Regions from separate parts of the Streptomyces canus genome, predicted to be linked through region 2. Evidence: riboswitches for the same ligand, from Rfam matches in the RefSeq annotation. Region 2 holds a riboswitch; the other holds the start of a gene.

Region 1 (3,397 bases), 5.1 Mb from region 2:
ACAGCTCGTCCCGGTACTGCTCGATCTTCGCCCGCAGGTCGTCGACGTCGATCTCGCCGTCCCCGGCGGTCTTCACGACGACGACCTTCATCCCGGCCATGACGGCGCTGGCGGCGTTGGTCCCGTGCGCCGAGGACGGGATGAGACACACGGTCCGCTGCTCGTCACCGTTCGCCCGGTGATACCCGCGTACGGCCAGCAGCCCGGCCAGCTCGCCCTGCGACCCGGCGTTCGGCTGCAGCGACACGTTGTCGTACCCGGTGACCTCGGCGAGCCGCTCCTCCAGCTCCCGGATCAGCGTCAGATAACCCTGCGCCTGCTCGGCGGGCGCGAAGGGGTGCAACTGGCCGAACTCGGGCCAGGTGACCGGCTCCATCTCCGTGGTCGCGTTGAGCTTCATGGTGCAGGAGCCCAGCGGGATCATGCCGCGGTCGAGCGCGTAGTCGCGGTCGGCGAGCCGACGCAGGTAGCGCAGCATCGCGGTCTCGGAGCGGTACTGGTGGAAGACGGGGTGGGTGAGGAAGTCGTCGTCGCGCAGCAGCGCGTCCGGCAGGGCCTCCCCGGTGGCCGCGTCCAGCGCCTCGATGTCCGCCTCCACGCCGAACGCGTTCCACACGGCACCCACCTGGGCCCGCGCGGTGGTCTCGTCGCACGCGACGGACACATGGTCGGCGTCGACGAGGTGCAGGTTGACGCCGTTCCGCCGCGCGGCGGAGACGACCTCGGCGGCCCTCGCGGGCACGCGTGCGGTGAGCGTGTCGAAGTACGAGCCGTGCACGACCTCGACCCCACCGGCCGTCAGGCCCGCGGCAAGGAGGGTCGCGTACCGGTGAGTCCGCCGCGCGATGCCCTTGAGCCCCTCAGGCCCGTGGTAGACGGCGTACATCCCGGCCATGACCGCGAGCAGCACCTGAGCGGTGCAGATGTTGCTGGTCGCCTTCTCCCGACGGATGTGCTGCTCACGTGTCTGCAGCGCGAGCCGGTAGGCCTTGTTCCCGTCGGCGTCCACGGACACACCGACGAGCCGCCCGGGCAGGCTCCTCGCGAACTTCTCGTGCACGGCCATGTAGCCGGCGTGCGGCCCGCCGAACCCCATCGGCACACCGAACCGTTGCGTGGTACCGATCGCGATGTCCGCCCCTAGCTCACCGGGCGACTTCAGCAGGGTCAGCGCGAGCAGATCGGCGGCCACGGTCACGAGCGCGCCGAGCTCATGAACCTGGTCGATGAGCGGCTTGATGTCGCGTACGGCCCCGGAGGCGCCGGGGTACTGGACGAGCACACCGTTGATCTCACGTCCGGCGACCTCGGCCGGGATCCCGTCGCCGAGGTCGGCGACCACGACCTCGACACCGGTCGGCTCCGCCCGGGTCTCGATCACGGCGATGGTCTGCGGCAGGGTGTCGGCGTCGATGAGGAAGAGCCCCTTCTTGTTCTTCCCCATGCGGCGGGACAGAGCCATGGCCTCGGCCGCCGCGGTCGCCTCGTCGAGCAGCGAGGCGCCGGAGGTGGGCAGCCCGGTGAGGTCGGCGACCATGGTCTGGAAGTTGAGCAGAGCCTCGAGGCGTCCCTGCGAGATCTCCGGCTGGTACGGCGTGTAGGCGGTGTACCAGGCCGGGTTCTCCATGACATTGCGCAGGATGACGGGCGGCGTGAAGGTGCCGTAGTAGCCGAGCCCGATCATGGAATCGAGCACCTGGTTCCGGTCGGCCAGCGACCGCAGCTCGGCCAGTACCTCGGCCTCGGTGCGCCCGTCCGGCAGCTCCAGGGCATCGGCGTTCTTGATCACATCCGGCACCGCGGCGGCGGTGAGCTCGTCCAGCGAGCCGTAGCCGACCTGCGCGAGCATCTTGGCCCGCGCCTCATGATCAGGGCCGATGTGACGCTGCTCGAAGGGAATGCCCTGTTCGAGCTCGGAGAGCGGAATGCGATGGGCGGTCATTGCGGAGGCCTCCTGGTCTGGCGCGACCTGTGAGGGGTACCCCGGCGCGGGTACCCCGACGGCCTCCCCCTCTGTCATCTCAACCTGAGAGCTTCACCGGGCCGCCCGAGGGCCGCCGGCTTGCACCGTCGGTGAGAGCGGAAGCTGTCGACACCCGCCCTGCTTTCCAGAGTGACCTCGTCCGCGCGGTACGTGAGCCTGAGAGATTCCGGGGAGGATTTGCTCCTTCGGCGCCTCCGATGGTGTCTGGAGGACTCTCCCGCGCGGGGTCAGCAGCCGCTCGCAAGCCTACCAGCGAGGCCACCGCACGAGTCTTCGAGTGGCCGCACACCCCGATGTGCTCTTTCGTAGTGCTTACGACCGCTTCGGATGAGTTGCGACCAAGTGGAGGGCCCGTGCTGACCGACATCGATCCGCGCAATCTGATCGGCCGCAAGGCGTTCGACCGCAACGGCACCAAGATCGGCACCGTCGACGAGGTCTACCTCGACGACGCGACCGGCGTGCCGGAGTGGGCCGCCATACGCACCGGTCTCTTCTCCCGGGACGCCTTCGTCCCCCTGGGGCCGAGCGAACTGGTCGACGGCAGCCTGCACATTCCCTTCGACCGCGCCCTCATCAAAGACGCCCCCGACTTCGGCGTTGGCCGCCACCTCTCCCCCGACCAGGAGCTCCAGCTCTACCACCACTACCGTCTCGACGTGGCCTCACCGCCCTCGTTCCCGGACCGGGACTTCGGCAAGCTGGCGGGTACGGAGGACGCGGAGACCTGAACGCCCGGCACCTCCTCTGTCAGGGGCAACGGCTCAGCGGGCTCCAGCGCAGGATCCTCGACGAGAAACGTCCGTACCCGCCCCGGCTCCGAATCCGGCGTCTCGAACCGCACGGTCACCCGCCCCAGCCCGCTCCCCTGCACCCACCCGTGCCCGTACTCGGCATGCCGCACATCGTGCCCGGCTACCCACCGTCGCTCAGCAGCAGCCGTCACCTCGGGAACCGCCACATCATCGACCTCCTCCTCGGCCGCCGCCTCCACCCGCTCCCCCGCGGCCTGAGCGAACAGATCCTCCTGGGTGAAGTCGGCGAGTCCACTCACCCCCACCCCCAGCAACCGCACACCCCCCGTCGAGTCCACGCCCTCCAGCAACCGCAGGGCAGCCTCCCGCACGACCGCAGGGTCATCGGTGGGCCCCCGAAGGGTTTCCGACCGCGTCAACGTCGAGAAGTCGTAGCGCCGCACCTTCAGCACGATGGTCCGCCCCGACAGCCCGGCCCCCCGCAGCCTGCGCACGCACCGGTCCGCCAGCCGCTGCACCTCCAGGCTCACCCGCACCCGGTCATGGATGTCCACGTCGTAGGTGTCCTCGACCGACACGGACTTGGTCTCCCGCTCAGCCACCACGGGCCGCTCGTCGTACGCCAGCGCCATCGCGTACAGCCCGTGCCCATGGGCCT
Region 2 (3,397 bases):
GGGCAGGTCGAGGGGGCCGCTGTGCGGACCGCCGCCGTTCGGCAGGGGGATCCAGACGAAGCTGCGGCCGAGCACCTCGATGATCCGGCCGCCCGCCGAGGGCATGCCGAGGGAGGCCGAGAGCACCTCCTCCAGTTCGTTGCCGGGCCATCCGCCGTGCGGATGAGGGTGCGGGTGTGCCGGTGCTGGAAAGTCCGCGGGAAGATCCGCCGGGAAGTCCATCTGTCTGACCGCCTGCTGTGAACCTACTGATGTGGCTGAAAGGCTAGCGGGTGCGGTGGAAAGGTGGCTCGGCCCGGCACATCCGTCCGCGTCAGCCCGTGAAGCCGATCCGCCGCAGCACGTCCGCGGCGTCCCGGTCGATCAGCACCGCCGAACCGCAGCCCTGGGGCAGGTCACCGCGCTCCACGGAGCGGATCAGCCGGGCGGCCGCGCCCCGGTGCCGCAGGAAGGCGTACCGCGAGACGCCCCGGCCGCGCTCGCGCTGGCCCTCCAGCGCGGTGTCCGCCGCGACGTCGAGCAGCAGCAGATGCAGGGTGCCGCCCCGGCGCCGGGCCTCGCGGGCCAGCCAGCCGCGCACCCAGGCCTGGGTCCCGCAGTCGTGGACCACGACCCCCTCGCCGGAGCGCAGGGCGCCGCGCAGTCCTACGTAGTGCGCGAGCCGGACCAGGGGGCGGTAGACGGCGTACGGCAGTAAGGGGGACAGCCGGCCGTCCCAGCGGTCGCGGGTGTCCTGGGAGTCGATCCGGATCCCGCCCACCGCCCGCTTCATCAGCGTGGACTTGCCGCTGCCCGGCAGGCCGGTGATGACGACGAGGTCCTTGGGGCCGAAGAGCAGCGCGTGCGGGCTGCGGCCGGAGCGGTCGCGCAGGTCGCGGACGACCGGGGCGGCGCGGCATGCGCCGCGGAGCTCGACGACCGGGGCCGCGGGCTGCTCCGGCAGCGCGATGCCCGAGGTCGTCGCGTACGCCGTGGTCCTGTCCACCGTCATCGTCCTCCTCCGGGGTCGGGGTTCCCCTCCCCACCGAGCGTAAAGAGAAGGTAATGGACGATCTCTCGCTTTTCTGTAGTCGTACCGCCACAAGCTGGTTACAGACGCTGCCCTGCCGGACGCGTACGCGGCGTGCAATGATGTGCGCGCCAACTGCATACCGGCCGCTTGAATCCGCGCGGGAGAGTCCTGGGTACGTGTACCCGGGCGCCGAAGGAGCAAGTCCCTCCCTTGAATCTCTCAGGCCCCGTTACCGCGCGGGCGAGGCACATCTGAAAAGCGGGTCGCCTACTCGAAGGCGGCTCCACCCACGGTGCAAGCCCGGATCATTTCGTGATCAGGGCGAACCTCTCAGGTTCCGATGACAGATGGGGAGGAAAGCCCTCGCCCGTCATGCCTTGGATCCTTGGGAGACGACCGTCCGATGAGCAGTACCGAATCCCGTCGTACCGCGCTCGATGCCCTGCACCGCTCGCTGGGCGCGACCATGACCGACTTCGCCGGCTGGGACATGCCCCTGCGCTACGGCTCCGAGCGCGACGAGCACAACGCCGTGCGGACGCAGGCCGGGCTCTTCGACCTCTCCCACATGGGCGAGATCACCGTGACCGGGCCGCAGGCGGCCGAGCTGCTGAACTTCGCCCTCGTCGGCAACATCGCGTCCGTGGGTGTCGGCCGCGCCCGCTACACCATGATCTGCCGGGCCGACGGCGGCATCCTGGACGACCTGATCGTCTACCGGCTCGGGGAGACCGAGTACATGGTGGTCGCCAACGCCTCCAACGCCCAGGTCGTGCTGGACGCGCTGACCGAGCGCGCGGCCGGCTTCGACGCCGAGGTGCGTGACGACCGGGACGCCTACGCGCTGATCGCCGTACAGGGGCCTCAGGCGCCGGGGATCCTCGCCTCCCTGACCGACTCCGACCTCGACGGCCTGAAGTACTACGCCGGTCTGCCGGGCACGGTCGCCGGGGTGCCCGCGCTGATCGCCCGCACCGGATACACCGGCGAGGACGGCTTCGAGCTGTTCGTGGCGCCCTCCGACGCGGAAGCACTGTGGCAGGCCCTGACCAAGGCGGGCGAGCCGGCCGGCCTGGTCCCCTGTGGCCTGTCCTGCCGGGACACACTGCGCCTCGAGGCGGGCATGCCGCTGTACGGGCACGAGCTCTCGCGGGAGCTGACGCCCTTCGACGCCGGGCTCGGCCGGGTCGTGAAGTTCGAGAAGGAGGGGGACTTCGTCGGGCGGGAGGCACTGGCCGAGGCGGCCACCCGTGCCGCGGAGAACCCGCCGCGCGTCCTCGTCGGACTCGTCGCCGAGGGCCGTCGGGTCCCGCGTGCCGGGTACGCGGTCGTCGCGGGCGGCGAGGTGATCGGCGAGGTCACCTCCGGGGCTCCTTCCCCCACCCTGGGCAGGCCGATCGCGATGGCGTACGTCGACCCCGCCCACGCCACGCCGGGCACGGCGGGTGTCGGTGTGGACATCCGGGGCAGTCACGAGCCGTACGAGGTCGTGGCGCTGCCGTTCTACAAGCGTCAGAAGTAGCCGTCGTAGGTGATGCTGAGCACAGAGTCGCTGCTCACGCACGCCTTCCGCAGTCCCCCACCCATCAGCACTCCCCCGCGTACAGGAGAATTCAGACCATGAGCAACCCGCAGCAGCTGCGCTACAGCAAGGAGCACGAGTGGCTGTCGGGCGCCGAGGACGGCGTCTCGACGGTCGGCATCACCGAGCACGCGGCCAACGCGCTCGGCGACGTCGTCTTCGTCCAGCTCCCGGAGGTCGGTGACACGGTGACCGCGGGCGAGACCTGCGGCGAGCTGGAGTCGACCAAGTCGGTCAGCGACCTGTACTCCCCCGTCTCCGGTGAGGTCACCGAGGTCAACGAGGACGTCGTGAGCGACCCGGCGCTGGTGAACTCCGCCCCCTTCGAGGGCGGCTGGCTGTTCAAGGTGCGCGTCGCGGAGGAGCCGGCCGACCTGCTCTCCGCCGACGAGTACACCGCCTTTTCCGCCGGCTGAGGAGTCCGCACCTGATGTCCGCACTGAACACGCCCCTGCACGAGCTCGACCCGGAGATCGCCGCCGCGGTCGACGCCGAGCTGGACCGTCAGCAGTCCACCCTCGAGATGATCGCGTCGGAGAACTTCGCTCCGCTCGCGGTCATGGAGGCGCAGGGCTCGGTCCTCACCAACAAGTACGCCGAGGGCTATCCCGGCCGTCGCTACTACGGCGGCTGTGAGCACGTCGACGTGGCCGAGCAGATCGCGATCGACCGTGTGAAGGAGCTGTTCGGCGCCGAGTACGCCAACGTGCAGCCCCACTCCGGCGCCTCCGCGAACCAGGCCGCCCTGTTCGCGCTGGCGCAGCCCGGCGACACGATCCTGGGTCTGGACCTGGCGCACGGCG

The links. A riboswitch is a leader RNA that binds a small molecule or an ion and turns the genes downstream of it on or off. The one in region 2 is predicted to bind glycine.
Region 1: linked by a shared signal. The riboswitch ahead of gcvP (aminomethyl-transferring glycine dehydrogenase) and the one ahead of gcvT (glycine cleavage system aminomethyltransferase GcvT) in region 2 are both predicted to bind glycine.

Annotation. Positions count from the first base shown of each region.
Region 1 is NZ_CP107989.1:8,493,959-8,497,355, reverse strand. It holds gene gcvP (aminomethyl-transferring glycine dehydrogenase) at 1-1,942, opposite strand, end outside; glycine riboswitch at 2,119-2,214, opposite strand; gene OG841_RS38785 (PRC-barrel domain-containing protein) at 2,338-2,715, shown strand; gene OG841_RS38780 (DNA polymerase IV) at 2,631-3,397, opposite strand, start outside.
Region 2 is NZ_CP107989.1:3,390,808-3,394,204, forward strand. It holds gene OG841_RS14970 (enhanced serine sensitivity protein SseB) at 1-222, opposite strand, end outside; gene OG841_RS14975 (AAA family ATPase) at 314-991, opposite strand; glycine riboswitch at 1,161-1,257, shown strand; glycine riboswitch at 1,258-1,369, shown strand; gene gcvT (glycine cleavage system aminomethyltransferase GcvT) at 1,416-2,534, shown strand; gene gcvH (glycine cleavage system protein GcvH) at 2,633-3,010, shown strand; gene glyA (serine hydroxymethyltransferase) at 3,025-3,397, shown strand, end outside.